DNA from 3 places in the Methylobacterium sp. WL1 genome. Region 1 is predicted to be linked to each of the others. Evidence: predicted binding sites of a transcription regulator. Region 1 holds the regulator's gene; each other region holds the start of a gene.
What was found. The regulator PhoB, encoded in region 1, activates phosphate uptake and scavenging genes when phosphate is short. The targets are predictions, from matches to a motif close to TGTCATNNANCTGTCAT.
Positions count from the first base shown of each region.

Region 2: the regulator PhoB is predicted to act here: its motif matches at 2,416-2,432, upstream of phnC (phosphonate ABC transporter ATP-binding protein).
Region 3: the regulator PhoB is predicted to act here: its motif matches at 2,885-2,901, upstream of FVA80_RS26500 (inorganic phosphate transporter).

Region 1 is NZ_CP042823.1:2,473,881-2,479,066, forward strand. Features, by position in the region: gene FVA80_RS12085 (protein-disulfide reductase DsbD domain-containing protein) at 1-897, shown strand, start outside; gene phoB (phosphate regulon transcriptional regulator PhoB) at 943-1,638, opposite strand; gene phoU (phosphate signaling complex protein PhoU) at 1,813-2,535, opposite strand; gene pstB (phosphate ABC transporter ATP-binding protein PstB) at 2,851-3,666, opposite strand; gene pstA (phosphate ABC transporter permease PstA) at 3,689-4,585, opposite strand; gene pstC (phosphate ABC transporter permease subunit PstC) at 4,598-5,186, opposite strand, start outside.
Region 2 is NZ_CP042823.1:5,430,504-5,435,689, reverse strand. Features, by position in the region: gene phnE (phosphonate ABC transporter, permease protein PhnE) at 1-436, opposite strand, end outside; gene phnD (phosphonate ABC transporter substrate-binding protein) at 462-1,394, opposite strand; gene phnC (phosphonate ABC transporter ATP-binding protein) at 1,522-2,370, opposite strand; gene FVA80_RS26520 (chloramphenicol acetyltransferase) at 2,494-3,126, opposite strand; gene FVA80_RS26515 (DUF1045 domain-containing protein) at 3,119-3,805, opposite strand; gene FVA80_RS26510 (ceramide glucosyltransferase) at 3,831-4,979, opposite strand; gene FVA80_RS31705 (autotransporter domain-containing protein) at 5,112-5,186, opposite strand, start outside.
Region 3 is NZ_CP042823.1:5,424,660-5,429,845, reverse strand. Features, by position in the region: partial or broken gene FVA80_RS31700 (autotransporter domain-containing protein) at 1,576-2,427, opposite strand; gene FVA80_RS26500 (inorganic phosphate transporter) at 2,954-4,582, shown strand; gene FVA80_RS26495 (hypothetical protein) at 4,703-4,930, opposite strand; gene FVA80_RS26490 (MucR family transcriptional regulator) at 4,946-5,186, opposite strand, start outside.

The DNA of each region.
Region 1 (5,186 bases):
GACGGGCTCGCCCGGCGCTCGGGTCTCAGCGGCTCATTCTTTACGGGCGTTCTCGCGACCCTGGTGGCAACCCCCTGCACGGCACCGTTCATGGGCTCGGCCGTGGGCTTCGCGCTGACCCAGAGCGCCGGCGTCGCGCTCGCGGTGTTCGCCAGCATGGGCTTGGGCCTCGCCCTGCCCTTCCTGGCGCTGACCCTGTGGCCGCCGGCGCTGCGGGCGCTGCCGCGGCCGGGCGCCTGGATGGAAACCCTGAAGCAGGTTCTGGCTTTCCCGGTCTACGCAACGGTGGCGTGGTTGATCTGGGTCCTGGCCCAGCAGGTCGGCCCGCAGGGGCTTCTGGTGGGGCTGATCGGCCTCGTGCTGGTGGGCTTCGCGGCTTGGGCCTGGGAGCACGGGCGCGCCGCCGCTTCGCGGGTCGGACCCGGCGTCCAGGGCGTCGCGCTGCTGACGGTCGTCGCCGTCGGGGCATTGACCCTGACCCTCGATCGCGACCGGGCCGTGCCCGTCGCCCGTGCCGCCGCAGAGGGCGTCGAGCCCTTCACGCAGGCGCGTCTCGACGCCTTGGTGAACGCGCGGCGGCCGGTCTTCGTGAACATGACCGCCGCTTGGTGCATCACATGCGCGGTCAACGAGACGACCTCGTTGTCCACGAAGGCCGTGCGGGCCGCCATGAATGATCGGGGTGTGACCTACCTGAAGGGCGACTGGACCAACCAGAACCCCGAGATCACCCGCCTGCTGGAGGCGCATGGGCGCAGCGGCGTCCCGCTGTACCTGCTCTACACGGGCACTGGGGAGGCAAAGGTGCTGCCGCAGATCCTCACCGAGGGAACGGTGCTGGCGGCCTTGCAGGCGGTACCGGCCGCCTCCGGTAAGAGCGCAGCGCTGGCACGCTGACCGAGGAGGCAGGCGCGCCGTTCCGCCCCGACGGGCTGGAGGTCTTCAGGCTTCGAGGGAAAACGTCTCGTCGAAGGCGTATCCCGAGCCCCGCACGGTGCGGATCGGGTCGGCCTGCCGGGGGGCGTTGAGCGCCTTGCGCAGCCGCCCGACATGCACGTCCACGGTGCGCTCGTCGATGTAGACGTCGTGGCCCCAGACCCCGTCGAGGAGCTGTTCACGGGAAAAAACCCGGCCCGGCGCCAGCATCAGGAATTCGAGCAGCCTGAATTCGGTTGGCCCGAGATGGAGTTCCTCGCCGGCGCGCCGGACCCGGTGGCCGGAGCGGTCGAGCTCAATGTCGCCCGCCGCCAGACGGTCGGCGACGTGGGCCGGCTTGGCCCGACGCAGCAGCGCCCGAACGCGGGCCAGCAGTTCCGGCACCGAGAACGGCTTGACGATGTAGTCGTCGGCGCCGGTTCCGAGCCCGCGGACCCGGTCGCCTTCCTCGCCGCGCGCGGTGAGCATGATCACCGGCAGACGCTCGGTCTCGCGTCGGGCCCGGATGCGGCGGCACAACTCGATGCCCGAGAGGCCGGGCAGCATCCAGTCGAGCAGGACCAGATCGGGCGTGCGCTCGGCCAGGAGCAGTTCGGCGTCGTCACCGCGACTGGCCGAATCCACCAGGAATCCTTCGGCCTCCAGGTTGTAGCGCAGCAGGGTAGTCAGCGCCTCCTCGTCCTCGACGATCAGGACTTGCATGCTCACGTTCGATAACCTGTTCCGAATTCGGCACGCATCGAATCAACCGCGCCGGAGGGCCCGGACGCGCCGATGGTGCGGCAGGGGCCGCGATTCCTCAACCCACGCGCACTCCCACCGGGGCTTTGTCCCGCAGGTGGGAGTGCGCGCTGCGGAGGAACCGCGAACCGCATGTCACGGGGCCGTGGCGGCAGGCCCGACCGTCGCGTAGTTCGACGCGTCGTTCTTCGGCCGCTCGCCCGCCAGCGTCTCACCGGTGGCGAGGTAATGGATCGTCTCGGCGATATTGGTGGTGTGGTCGCCGATGCGTTCGACGTTCTTCGCGCAGAAGAGCAGATGCGTGCAGAACGAGATGTTGCGCGGATCCTCCATCATGTAGGTGAGGAGCTCGCGGAACAGCGAATTGTACAGGGCATCGATCTCGCCATCCCGCTCCCAGACATCGTAGGCCGCCTTGATGTCGCGGCTGGCATAGGCGTCGAGGATATCCTTGAGCTGAGCTTCCGCGAGGTCGCTCATGTGGCGCACGCCGAGCACGATCTTCTGCGCAGGCGCCTGATCGGAGATCGCGACGACCCGCTTGGCGACGTTCTTGGCGAGGTCGCCGATCCGCTCCAGATCGCCGGACACGCGGATTGCCGAGATGGTCTCGCGCAGGTCGATCGCCAGCGGCTGACGCCGGGCGATGAGCAGCACTGCCCGCTCTTCGATGTCACGCTGGAGCGCATCGAGGCGCTTGTCGGCGAGGATCACCGCCTGGGCGAGCGTATCGTCCCGGCGGACGAGGGCATCGGTCGCCTCGGCGGCCATCTTCTCGGCGACGCCGCCCATCTCGGAAATCGAGCGACGCAGGTCATCCAGGTCGGTGTCGTAGGAACTGACGATATGGCCGGGCATGGTGGATCCTTCGATGGCGTCCCGCAAACCTTGATCCGCGAGGTCTGGCGGAAACCCGCCGCTGCGATCACGGATACCGTTGTACGTTTCCCGGTACCCAGTCCCTTGGATAGTTCACGTCATGATGCGGAGCGGAGCAGATTTCGGAACGCGACAAAAACAACCGGAATAGGCCGATGTTCCCAGGTCAACGCAACATGCCTCGGAGTAGCGCCCGGTCGAATTCCGATCGGGCGCGGCTCCGCGTCTTGAGATCGACGCGCAAACATGTGCCGATCCGGTCATCAACTCTTCCGCGAAACTTCCGCGATTGGCTTAACCGAACCGCCCGGTGATGTAATCCTGGGTCCGCTGCTCCACAGGGTTCATGAACATGCGGTTGGTGGGGCCGAACTCGATCAATTCACCCAGGTACATGAAGGCGGTGAACTGCGAGATGCGCGCAGCCTGCTGCATGTTGTGCGTGACGATCACGATGGTGAACTCGTCGCGCAGCTGCTCGATCAGTTCCTCGATGCGGCCCGTGGAGATCGGGTCGAGCGCCGAGGTCGGCTCGTCGAACAGGATCACCTCCGGGCTCTGGGCCACGGTGCGGGCGATGCACAGGCGCTGCTGCTGGCCGCCGGAGAGCCCGGTGCCCGCCTGGCGCAGCTTGTCCTTCACCTCGTCCCAGAGGGCGGCCTTGCGCAGGGACTGCTCCACCCGCCCGTCGAGTTCGGATTTCGGCAGCTTCTCGTAGAGGCGCAGCCCGAAGGCCACGTTGTCGTAGATCGACATCGGGAACGGGGTGGGCTTCTGGAAAACCATGCCGATCCGCGAGCGCAGGTCGTTCAGGTCGACGGACGGGTCGAGGATGTTCTCGCCGTCGAGCATGATCTGACCTTCGGCCCGCTGCTCCGGGTAGAGGCTGTAGATCCGGTTGAAGCAGCGCAGCAGCGTGGACTTGCCGCAGCCGGACGGCCCGATCAGGGCCGTGACCTGGCGGTCGTGGAAGTTGATGTCCACGTTCTTCAGCCCGTGGAAGCTGCCGTAGTAGAAGTTCAGACCCTTCACGGCGATCCGGACCGCACCGCCCTCGTTGGCGTGGTTGCGGGTGAGATCGACCGTGGGGATCGCGGAAGCGGCGTTCATCGTCGTGTCCTCGAGAAGGGTCTTAGCGCGACATCTGCGGCTTGATGACGAGACGGGCGATGATCGACAGCACCAGGATCGTCGCGGTGATGAGGAGCGCCCCGGCCCAGGCGAGGCTCTGCCAGTTCGGATAGGGTGAGAGGGCGAACTGGTAGATCATGACCGGAAGGTTCGCGACGCCGCCCATGAGGTCGGGCGAGAACCACGAATTGTTGTTGAGCGCGGTGAACAGGAGCGGCGCGGTCTCGCCGGCGATGCGGGCCAGCGCCAGGATGATCCCCGTGACGATGCCGGCCGAGGCCGCCCGCCAGGTGACGCTGATGATCACCGTCGAGGGCGGGGCCCCGAGAGCGGCCCCGGCCTCGCGCAGGGTGCCGGGCACCAGGCGCATCATGTCCTCGGTGGTGCGTACGATCACCGGCACGGCGATGATGGCGAGCGCCACGCCGCCGGCCCAGCCCGAATAGGTCCCCATCGGCCGCACCATCAGGGTGTAGACGAACAGGCCGATCAGGATCGACGGCGCCGAGAGCAGGATGTCGTTGAGGAAGCGGATCAGCCCGGCGATCTTCGAGAACCGGCCGTACTCGGCCAGGTAGGTCCCGGCCATGACGCCGACCGGCGTCGCGATCGTGATCCCGATCCCGGTGAGCACCAGGCTACCCAGGATCGCGTTGGCGATGCCGCCGCCCTCGGAGCCGGGGCCCGGGGTCGGGTGCATGAACATGGCGGGCGTGAAGCCCTGCACGCCCTGGATGATCAGCATCAGCAGGATCGAGCCGAGCACCACGGCGCCCACGATCGTGGCGACCAGGCAGGCGGTGCGCAGCACGCGGTCGGCGATCCGCCGGCTGGGGCGGACCCGTCCGGAGCGGCGCGGCGCGGCGGTGTTGAAGGCCATGGGGTTGGACGCGTCCATCGAGAGCCCTCCTCAGGCAGCTTTGACGCGGCGCGTCAGCAGCCGGGCGATGATGAGCACCACGAAGGTGATGATGAAGAGGATGCAGCCCAGGGCCATCAGGGCGTTGAGCTGGAGACCGTCGGCCTCGTTGAACTCGTTGGCGATGCGCGATGCGATGGTCGAGCTCGGGTCGAAGATCGAGGCCGAGAGGCGGTTGGCGTTGCCGATCACGAAAGTCACCGCCATGGTCTCGCCGAGGGCGCGGCCGAGGCCGAGCATGATCGCGCCGATGATCGAGACGGAAGCCTGCGGCACCAGCACGTGGCGGACCACCTCCCAGGTCGTGCAGCCGATGCCGTAGGCGCTCTCGCGCAGAACGGTCGGGATCTGGTCGAGCATGTCGCGGGCGATCGAGGCGATGAACGGCACGATCATGATCGCCAGGATGATGCCGGCGGTGAACACGCCGACCCCGGACGGGACCCGGGCGTAGAACAGCGTGCCGACGATCGGCAGGCCCTCGACGATGTTCGATACCGGGATCTGGACGAAGCGCGCGAAGAGCGGCGCGAACACGAACAGGCCCCACATGCCGTAGATGATGCTCGGCACCGCGGCG
Region 2 (5,186 bases), 3.0 Mb from region 1:
GAATCGTGCGGCACACCTCCAAGACGCGCTTGGCGAGGAAGCGCACCGGGGCCGACCGGACCAGGTTGGCGGCCGCGACGAAGCTGAGGGCGAAGCCCGCAACCGCCCCGAGCAGGGTTCCGAGATACGCCATCAGCAGCGTCTCGCCGAGCAGGGCGAGCCAGCCCGGCAGGCCCCAGTACCAGGCGCGCATGTCCGCCACTGGGTGATCGAGGCCGATCGGCGGCCAGATCTGCTCGATATAGGCGGTGAACTTGCCGATGTTCGCGACGAGGACCAGCGGCCGGACCTCGGCGACGAGCCCGGCCAGGAGCGCCAGCACCGCCAGGACGGCGAAGCTCGCGAGGGTGCGGCGGCGGGCGGAGCCGCTCGCCGCCGCGTACAGGCCGGAGAGGGCGGCGACCCGCTCCGGCGGCAGGGGTGTCAGGCCGCGCAAGGCCGGCGCCTCCTCAGCAACGCGATCAGGACTTCTTGCGCTGCTTGTCGTTGAACTTCAGCATGTCGATGACCGGCTGGTAATCCTTGAGCGTCACCGGGGTGAGGCTGAGATCCTTGCCGTCGGACAGCCGGTCGAACGCCGCCTTGTCGGCCTTCGGCAGGTCGAGGAAGGCCTGGCGGATCTTGGCCTTCAGGTCGTCCGGCAGGCTCGCCAGCACGGCGTAGGGGCCCTCCGGCAGGAAGTCGGACTTGAACACCACCCGGAAGTCCGACTGCTTCATCGGCGTGCCGTCCGGGTTCTTCAGGACGCCCTTGGCGACCATGCGGGTCACCATCGTGTCGGTCTCGGAGTTCCACAGGTTGGCGGCGGCCTCGACGGTGCCCTGGGTCAGCGCCAGGACCGCGTTCTCGTGGCTGCCGGCGAAGACAGCCTTGCCGAAATACCGGTCCACGTCGTAGCCGGCCCGCTTCAGGAAGAAGCGCGGCGCCTGGTTGCCGGAGGTGGAGTTCGGGTCGACCAGGGCGAGGTTCTTGCCCTTCAAATCCGCCACCGTCTTGTACGGGCTGGAAGCCAGCACGTAGAGCACCGAGTAATAGCCCGAGGCGCCGGTCTCGTGCTGCGGGTTCACGAGCGGCTCGATCTTCACGCCGGTCATCACGGCCCGGCCGAACGAAGCGGCGCCGTAGAACGCGATCTGGATGTTGCCGGCCCGCTGGCCCTCGATCACCGCGGCGTAGTCGCTGGCGACCCGCAGCTTGACCGGGACGCCGATCGTCTTGGTCAGGTAGTCGGCCAGGGGCGCGTAGCGGTCGTTGGTGCCGCTGGCATTCTCCATCGGGATGACCGCGAGGGTCAGCTCGGGATACTTGGCCTTCCACTCCTGGGCGGCGGCCGGAAGGCTGAAGAGGGCGATCGACGCCGCGGCGGCGGCGGCAAGGGTGCGTCGGGTGATCATCGGGTGGTCCTCGGGTCTGTTCAAGCGCTGGATTGGCCGGCCGCGCGGTCGGCGCGTCCGGTCGGGCGTTTCCATCCGTCGTTGTTGGGGGCCTCGAGCCCGGTGCGCCGGCGACCGGCGCCCCGGCTCAGGCGCCGATGGCGGCCTCGCGGATGGGCTGGGCCGGGACGAGGCCGGGCAGCCCCGGCAGGGCCGCCCGCTGCTCGGCCTCGCGCTCCGGGGAATCGTCCAGCACCTCGCCCGCCTCCAGGCCGTAGAGCCGGCGCGCCACGTCCTCGGTGAGGTCGAACGGGCCGCCCTCGAACACCACTCGGCCTGCGGCGAGCCCGACGAGGCGGTCGCAATAGGCCCGGGCGAGATCGAGGGAATGCAGGTTGCACAGGACCGTGATGCCGTAGCGCCGGTTCACGGCCGCCAGGGCATCCATCACCAGCCGGGTGTTGCGCGGGTCCAGGGACGCCACGGGCTCGTCGGCGAGCAGGATCTCGGGCTCCTGCACCAGCGCCCGGGCGATGGCGACGCGCTGCTGCTGGCCGCCCGACAGGCCGTCGGCCCGCTGGCCGGCGAACTCGCCCATGTCGAAGCTCTCCAGGGCGGCGAGGGCCATGGCCCGATCCTCGTCCGACCACAGCCGGAGCAGGGAGCGGTGGGTCGGCACATGGCTCAGCCGGCCCATCAGCACGTTGGTCATCACGTCGAGGCGGCCGACCAGATTGAACTGCTGGAAGATCATGGCGCAGCGGGTGCGCCATTCGCGGAGCGGCCGACCGCTCAGGCCGGTGATGTCGCGGCCGTCATAGAGGATGCGCCCGGAACTCGGATCGGCGAGACGGTTGATCAACCGCAGGAGCGTTGATTTGCCGGCTCCCGATCGGCCGATCACACCGACGAAGCTGCCGCGCTCGATCCGCAGCGAGACTTCGTCCACGGCTCGACGGCCGCCGTACTGACGCGTGAGATCCTCTACGACGAGCATAAACATCCATCCGCTGCGGGGTGGAGGCAGCTAAACGCCTCTTCCACGACGGTTGAATGACGAATACAAAATGATTTCTTTAGTCGGCGCACCAAATCCGGAGTTGCGCGCCCCGGCGTCTCCCTACGTGCCCGACCGACTGGTGTACCGCTCCAGGAAGTCTTCGATCGGCAGCGCGCGGAAATCCGGAAGCGCCTTGCGCAGGCGGTCGTGGTCCCAATCCCACCAGGCGAGGCGCTCCAGCCGCTCGGCGACCGGCTCGGGGAAGCGGCGGCGCACCGGTCGAGCCGGGTTGCCGACGACGATCGTGTAGGCCGGGACGTCCCGCGTGACGATCGCGCCCGCCCCGACCACGGCGCCGGTGCCGATGCTGCGGCCGGGCAGCACCACCACCCCATGGCCGATCCAGACGTCGTGGCCGATGGTCACCGGGCTTGCCCGGCGGCGCGCGAAGAACGCGTCCTCGTCCGCCTCCTCGGGCCAGTAGGCCTGAGCCCGATAGGTGAAATGCGCCTGGCTCGCGCGTTCCATCGGGTGGTTGCCCGGGTTGATCCGCACCGCGGCGGCGATCGAGCAGAACTTGCCGATGGTGGTGTAGATCACCTCCCCGTCCTGGGCGATGTAGGAATAATCGTCGAGGACGGTCTCGGTCAGGCGGGTGCGGGCGCCGATTTGCGTGTAGCGGCCGAGATGGCAGTCGACGATCCGGGCGCTGGGGTCGACGGCTGCCTGGAGGCCGAGATGCTGGTCAGCCATGCGCGTCTCCGAAAGGCAGGCGCGCCAGCAGCCGGAACGGCTCGACCCCGTCCTGCACGAGCACGCTCAGGGCGTCGATCACCACGGGCTCAGGTCGCGTGGCCGCGTAGGCGTCGGACAGGCGGCGCAGCCAGGCGGCGCGGTCGGGATCCGGTAGGGCGTCGGTCAGCGTCATGTGGAACCGGAAAGCCTCGAAGACATACGGATAGCCCCAGCGGGCGAGCAGGGTGCGGCCGCGCGGATCGAGGCGCTCCGGGCGGCGCTTGGTGCGCTCGCTCTCCGACAGCGGCGCCCGCCACGGGTCCAGGGCGGCGACGCATTCGGCGGCGAGCAACCCGAGCTCCGCCGGCGGAGCCGCGGGGACCAGCGCCAGGAACGGCCCGAGCGCCGCGACGGCCAGCGACCCGAGCGCCACCGGCGGGTGCCCGATTGCGAGGTCCCGCACCGCCGCGACGAGGTCCGCCTCCTCGGTGCCCGGGGCGAGGCGCATCGGCGCCTTCAGGGTCGCATGGAACCCGTAGACCCGGGCGCCCGCCGTGACGGCGGCGAGGTCGCCGAGGGCCTGCGGATGCGGCACCGGCGCGCCGGCGGCGTTGTCGTAGCCGAGCACGGCGTTGCCGAAGGCGGCCAGGCCCGAGCCGGGCGGGGGGAGCCAATAGAGAGCGTAGCGGCGCGTCATGTGATGACCTCCGGCCTCCGCGCGGTCACGCCGTCGGCGCGCAGGCGCGGTCGACGCTGGCGCGGCGCGGGCGCACATCCATGGCGTTGCCGCGCCAGACGATGGCGCTCTGCACCCAGGCGGCGAGCCACAGGGCCGGGATCAGCGCGTCGCGCACCAGGAACGCCGCCAGCATGCGCGGCCCGCGTTGCCAGCCCGCGCGGACCGCGAGCCGGTACTCGGCCCCATAGCACAGCCCGATGAGGCCGGCAGCGCCCGCGAGGCCGGCCGAGCTGCCGGCCCAGAGCGCCACCAGCAGCGCCGGCAACAGGACCCCGCTGCCGATCTCCGGGATGAAGAACAGCGCGAAGGTCACCCGGCGCAGGCGCGCCCAGCGCAGCTGCCGCGCCCAGACCTCGCGGAAGCCGCGCCGTCCCAGCGGCTGCTCGAACGGGCTCGAAACGAGGTGGACGCGCTTGCCGGCGGCGCGCACCAGCTTGGTGGCGGCTGCATCCTCGGCGATCTCGGAGGCCAGCGCCTGAAGGCCGCCCCGGGCCTCCAGGAACGGCTTGTGCCAGAGCATGCTCTTGCCCTGCGCGAAGCCCAGGCCGAACACCTCGGCCGCGTATTGCCAGCGGGCCTGCAGGGTGTTGAGGAAGGCGCATTCCACCTCGGCCATGAAGCTGCCCGGCCGGGCGCCCGCCGGGGTCGAGCAGACCAGGCCGGTGTCGGACCGCCAGGCCGCCTGCAGCCGCTGAAGATAATCCGGCGGCATCGCGACGTTGGAATCGGCGAGCACGATCCAGTCATGCGCGGCGGCGCGCCAGCCGCGGACGCAATTGTTCAGCTTGGGATTGTCGCTCACGCGCTCGTCACCGAGGATCAGCCGGGCCGGCACCTGCGGGTGGTCGGCGATCAGGCGCTGCACCCGCGGGACGATCGGATCGGCCGGGTCGGCCACGCAGAAGATCAACTCGTAGGCCGGATAGGCGAGGCGGAAGCTGCGGACCAGCATCTCGTCGCTGAACGCCTCGACCCCGTGGAGCGGCCGGACCAGGGAGACCGGGGCACCGGCCGGGAAGGTGGACGCGCCGTGGACCGTCCCGATGCGCCGGCCCGCGATCGCGATGCTGGCGATCTGGATCAGGGCCAACAGCGCACCGAGGGACAGGGCCGACACCGTGGGGTCAATCATGCGGATCCCTCGTTCACGCTCGTGATCGGCCCGGATCGTCGGCGAGTGCGCGTGGCATCAGGGATTTCGAGCCGCACCCGGTCGGGCGCGGCTCTAACGGCCGGACCGCGTCAGCCGTGTGACAGAGGCCCCTCAGAACCGAAGGGTCAGGTTGCCCTTCACGGCCTGGTCCTGGGCCCGGGCGCCGACTTGGCCGGTATAGGCCAC
Region 3 (5,186 bases), 3.0 Mb from region 1:
GTTGGCCTCGGTGTAGCCGCCGACCAGGCCGAACCGGAGCCCGCTCGGCAGCCGGACCTCGGCGCCGAGTGCGAAGCCGGCGATCTGCCGGCCGAGGTCGAAGGCGTTGCCGCCCCCGCCGGCCGTGCCGAACGCGCCGAAGCCCTGGCCCCAGAGCCCGAACACCTGCGGGTCGAGGATCCGCGTCGGCACGCTCGCCACCACGGGCGTCCGGCCCGGCAGGTCGGCGCTGTAGGCCGCCGGCACGCGGCCGTCGTCGAGGCTCGGGGCCGACCCGCCCCAGCGCAGCCGGTCGAGCACCGCCTCGCGCACGAAGAACGCCGTCTCGTAGGCGGTCGACACCGTGCTGGCGTGGATGTCGCCAGCGAGCGCCCGGAAGCCGTCGGCGGCCTCCGCGGTGGTGAACGCCAGGGCGGCGTCGTAGGCCCGGCCGGACCCGGCCGCCTGGAGCGCGTTGGCGGACGCGACGCCGTTGCGCCCGGTGGCGCCGGCGGCCAGCGGGACGTCGTTGCGGGTCAGCGTCAGGGCGACGTCGTTGGGCAGGTAGCGCAGGCCGGGGCTGAGGAAGGCGAGGTTCGCCGTGACCAGGTCGAACCGTCCCGAGACGCCGCCGGCCGCGCTCAAGATCGCGTAGGTTGTGCGCGGGCCATAGGCGCCGGAGGCAGCCACGACCTGCACGGTGCCGCCGCCGAGCGTCACGGCGCCGCCGGCCGCGATCTTGTCGGCTTGTCCGGCGGCGTTGGCCTCGACCCGGTAGACCGAGCCCGGCGCGAAGGCGACCGCGCCGGCGACGTTGAGGGTGCCGATCGAGTTCCCCGGCGCCACGGTGCCGCCCGAGAGGGCGTTGAGGCCGCCGAGCGTGCCCGAGCCGCCGAGCAGGCCGCCGGCCCCGACCGAGACGGTGCCCGCGATGGTGCCGTTGGCGTAGAGCACGCCGCCTGTTCCGACGCCGACATCGATGCCGAGGCGGTCGCTCGTGTCCATCCACAGGGTGCCGGTGACGGCTCCGAAATAGCCGGCGGCGGAATAGAGGTCGATGCGGCTCCAGTAGCTGAGCGGGCTGCCGTAGAAGGCCGCGAGCGCGTTGGTCTGCGTGTTGACGACGATCTGGTTGATCGTGGCGGTCGAGAGCTGGCCGTAGAGGCCGCCCTGCGGGGCGAGCGTGCGGGCGGCGGCGGTCGATCCGCCGTAGAGCGGCGCCAGCAGGATCGCGGCGTCGGGTCCGCCGGCGGGGGCCGCCTCGCGCGGGGCCTGGGCGAAGGTCAGGGTCGGCAGGCCGTAGGTCAGGCGCTGCTGGTAGGCGGCCTGGTTGGCGGCCGACGGGAGATAGGGGTTTCCGGCGCTGTTGGCGGCGCCGCTCGCGCAGGCCGCGACGGTGTTGCCGCATTGGGCGGCGAGATAGGCCTGAAGCTGCCCCTGCGCCTGCACGAACTGGTTCGGCAGGTTGATCGCCACGCCGGTCACCGCGGCGTTGTTGACGTAGGCCGGGTTCGTGAACGCCTGGGCCAGGTCGTAGGCCGCCAGCGCCCGGCTGCCGATCACGTCGAGGGGGTAGTGAACGCCGAGCACGATCCGGCTCTCGCCGTACTCGGAGGCCCGCAGCAGCACGTTCTGGTATTGCTGCGGCACCAGCATCGCCAGCAGGTAGCCGCTGGTGAACGCGTAGGTGGTGTGCCCGCTGGGGAAGGAGGCGTTGGTCGCGAGGCCGGTCAGCGCCGTCGGATCGAACGGGTTGATGCGGCCGGGCGCGACCTGGACCGGGCGCGACGAGCCGTAGACGTCCTGGCCCGGCTGGGTGTTGGTGACCCCGTAGGCGCGGTCGTAGACGCTGTTGGTGGTGTTGGGCAGGCCGTCATACGTCGGCAGCCCGTAGCCCGCGGGCGCCACGGCCGGCACCGCCACGTAGTTGGCGGGTGTCACGCTCGGGTTGTTGGCCGCGCCGTTGGCGAAGTAGTTCTTCGCGACGCCGAGGTTGTTGCCCGTGAACGTGTTGGCGTTGACCAGCAGGTTGACCACGCCGCCGAGGGCGCCGTTCACGCCCTGGGCGGTCCCGCGCTGGTAGATCGGGCCGAGCTGCGCACCGAGGCCGCCGACCCGTTGCTGCGGGACGATGCCGTTGATCGGCGTCTGTCCGGGCAGGCCGCCGGCGATGTTGGCCGCGACGCCGTAGCTGCCGAGCCCCGAGGACGACAGGGCGTTGCTCGCCGCGCTGAGCAGGTTCTTGTCGCTGATCGCCACCTGCTGCCGGGCGAGGTCCGCGCCGGTGTTGAGGGCGATCGTCTGCGCCAGGTTCAGGCTCAGCGTCGCCTGCCCGGCCGCCGTTGCGTTGAGCGCCAGGTACGGCGCCAGCAGGTTGAGCACGTTGACGTCGGAGGCCGTGGTGTTGACGGTCTGCGCCTGCACCCCCGACCCGCACGCGGCGACCATCAAGGCCGCGATCGAGACCCCATAGCGAACGCTCATTCCTGGCCCCCAAGCCTGCGGCCCTTCGGCCTGCGGCGGGAGATTTAGCCACTTCCGCGAACGCGAATGCGTCATAATCCATTCACAAAGCCCTGAATCATCGCGTGTATCCTGTCAGCAACAGCCAGACATCTTAGCCGGCGCAAATCCAGGGCCATGTTAATCTTGCGCTTTGCTTCCAGCGCCGCGGCCGCGGCTCCGCAAACGCGTCACGCTGCACTCCAGGCCGGACGCCTCCCCGTCGATCGGTGCGGGCCATCGCCGGACGGATGTCCGGTACCGGAACCGGGCGCGGTCGTATCAGTAAACACCCCGGCCCAGACCTCGAAGTGGGCGGAATAGACTTCGTGCAGATTGATATTTTCGGATCGTCGGCGGTAGGCGCACGAATATAATGCTTCGCTGAATACCTTCGGCAAAACGTCACTGAAACGTCATCCCACAATCTTAATCCCGCCTCGCTTCCGAAGACGATTCAACGCGAGGGCCCATGTCCGATTCCGCCGTCATTCCGCAACACGGGGTGGGGAACAGGCCCGCGGGCGGTCCGCGCCTCGAGCACGGGATCCATCTGGGGGGCGTCGTCGCCTTCCTGGCGGTTCTGGTGGCCGGGCTCGGCTACGCGGTGGTGAGCCTCATCGCCGACATGAACGCCGTCGGCGAGGCGCCGCTGGCCTACGGGGCCTTCGCGCTGCTCGGGCTCGCGCTGCTGATCGCCCTCGCCTTCGAGTTCGTGAACGGGTTCCACGACACCGCCAACGCGGTGGCCACCGTCATCTACACCCACTCGATGCCGCCGCTGGTGGCGGTGGTCTGGTCGGGCTTCTTCAACTTCCTGGGGGTGATGCTGTCCTCGGGCGCGGTGGCTTACGCCATCGTCACCCTGCTGCCGGTGGAGCTGATCCTGCATGTCGGCTCGGGAGCCGGCTACGCGATGATCTTCGCGCTGCTGCTCGCCGCCATCATCTGGAACCTCGGGACCTGGGCCTTCGGCCTGCCGAACTCCTCGTCGCATGCGCTGATCGGCTCGGTGCTGGGCGTCGGCCTCGCCAACCAGCTGATGGGCGGCGGCGACGGCACCGCCGGCGTCGACTGGAACCAGGCGTTCAATGTGTTCAAGGCGCTGCTGTTCTCGCCCCTGTGCGGCTTCGCCCTCGCGGCGCTGCTGCTGCTGGCCCTGAAATTCGCGGTGCGCCGCAAGGACCTCTACGAGGCCCCCAGGGGCGAGGCGCCGCCGCCGCTGTGGATCCGCAGCCTCCTGATCCTGACCTGCACGCTGGTGTCGTTCTTCCACGGCGGCAACGACGGCCAGAAGGGCATGGGCCTGATCATGCTGATCCTGATCGGCGCGGCGCCCACCGCCTACGCGCTGAACCGCACCATGTCGGACGACACGACCCCGGCCTTCATCCAGACCTCGGCGGCGGCGAGCCAAGTGTTCTCCGCCCGGGCCCCCGGCGCTCCCCAGCCGGAGACGGCGCAGGCGCGCCGGACGGTGACGGACGCCCTCAAGTCCAAGGACCTGAACCGGCCGCCGGTCTACGCCGCGCTCTCCGCGCTCGCCACCGACATCGCCGCCAGCGTGAAGAATTACGGCGCGATCCGCACCGTCCCGGCCGCCCAGACCGAGAACCTGCGCAACGCCATGTACCTCACCGCCGACGCGGTGCGGCTGCTGCCCAACGCCGGGGCTGATCTGTCCGAGGCCGAGAAGTCGACCCTGAAGAGCTACACCGGGCTGCTCAACAACGGCACCCGCTACATCCCGGGCTGGGTGAAGGTCTGCGTCGCCCTGGCGCTCGGCCTCGGCACCATGGTCGGCTGGAAGCGCATCGTCGTCACGGTGGGCGAGAAGATCGGCAAGACCCACCTCACCTACGCCCAGGGCGCGTCGGCCGAGATGGTCGCCGCGGGGACGATCGGGCTTGCCGAACTCTACGGCCTTCCGGTCTCGACCACGCACATCCTGTCCTCGGGCGTCGCCGGGACGATGGCGGCCAACGGCTCGGGCCTGCAGATGGCCACGGTGCGCAACATGGCCCTCGCCTGGATCCTGACCCTGCCGGCCGCCATCACGCTGGCCGCGACCTTGTTCTTCCTGCTGCGCCACGTGTTCTGACGCCGCGGGTATCGGCGGGGCCGAGCCCCGCAATCCACGGACAAGCATGACGACGGACAGGGCCGTTTCCGCACCCCGCGGAAACGGCCCTGTCCGTTCCGGCCCCGGTTTCCCGAGGCCTCACGGGCGCGCCATGGCACGCACGAAGGCGAGGCAGGTGCGGCGCGCGGCGACGGTCTCGATCGCCATGAAGGCCGTCACCAGATCCGCCGCCTGAGCCACGGCCTCGCGCGGCTCGGGCTCGTCCGGCAGGAAGGCGGCGACCGGCATGCGGAGCGTTCCGGCGATCCGCTCGAGGATCTCCACGGAGCGATCCGCCTCGGGCAGCCCGTGAACCGGATGGGTCATGGCGCAGGCCATCGTTCAGGCCGCCTGGTTACCGAGCTGGATCGCCCGGGCGATCTCCGAGCGCCGCTTGGCGTAGCCGGGAGCCACCATCGGGTAGTTGGCCGGCAGGCCGAACTTGGCGCGGTAGCGCTCCGGGGTGAGACCGTTGGCGGTGAGGTGGCGCTTCAGCGTCTTGTACGACCGGCCGTCGATGAAGCTGATCAGGCCGTTCTCGCCGATCGAGGCCTCGACCTCCGCGGCGGCCGGGCCGGTCCAG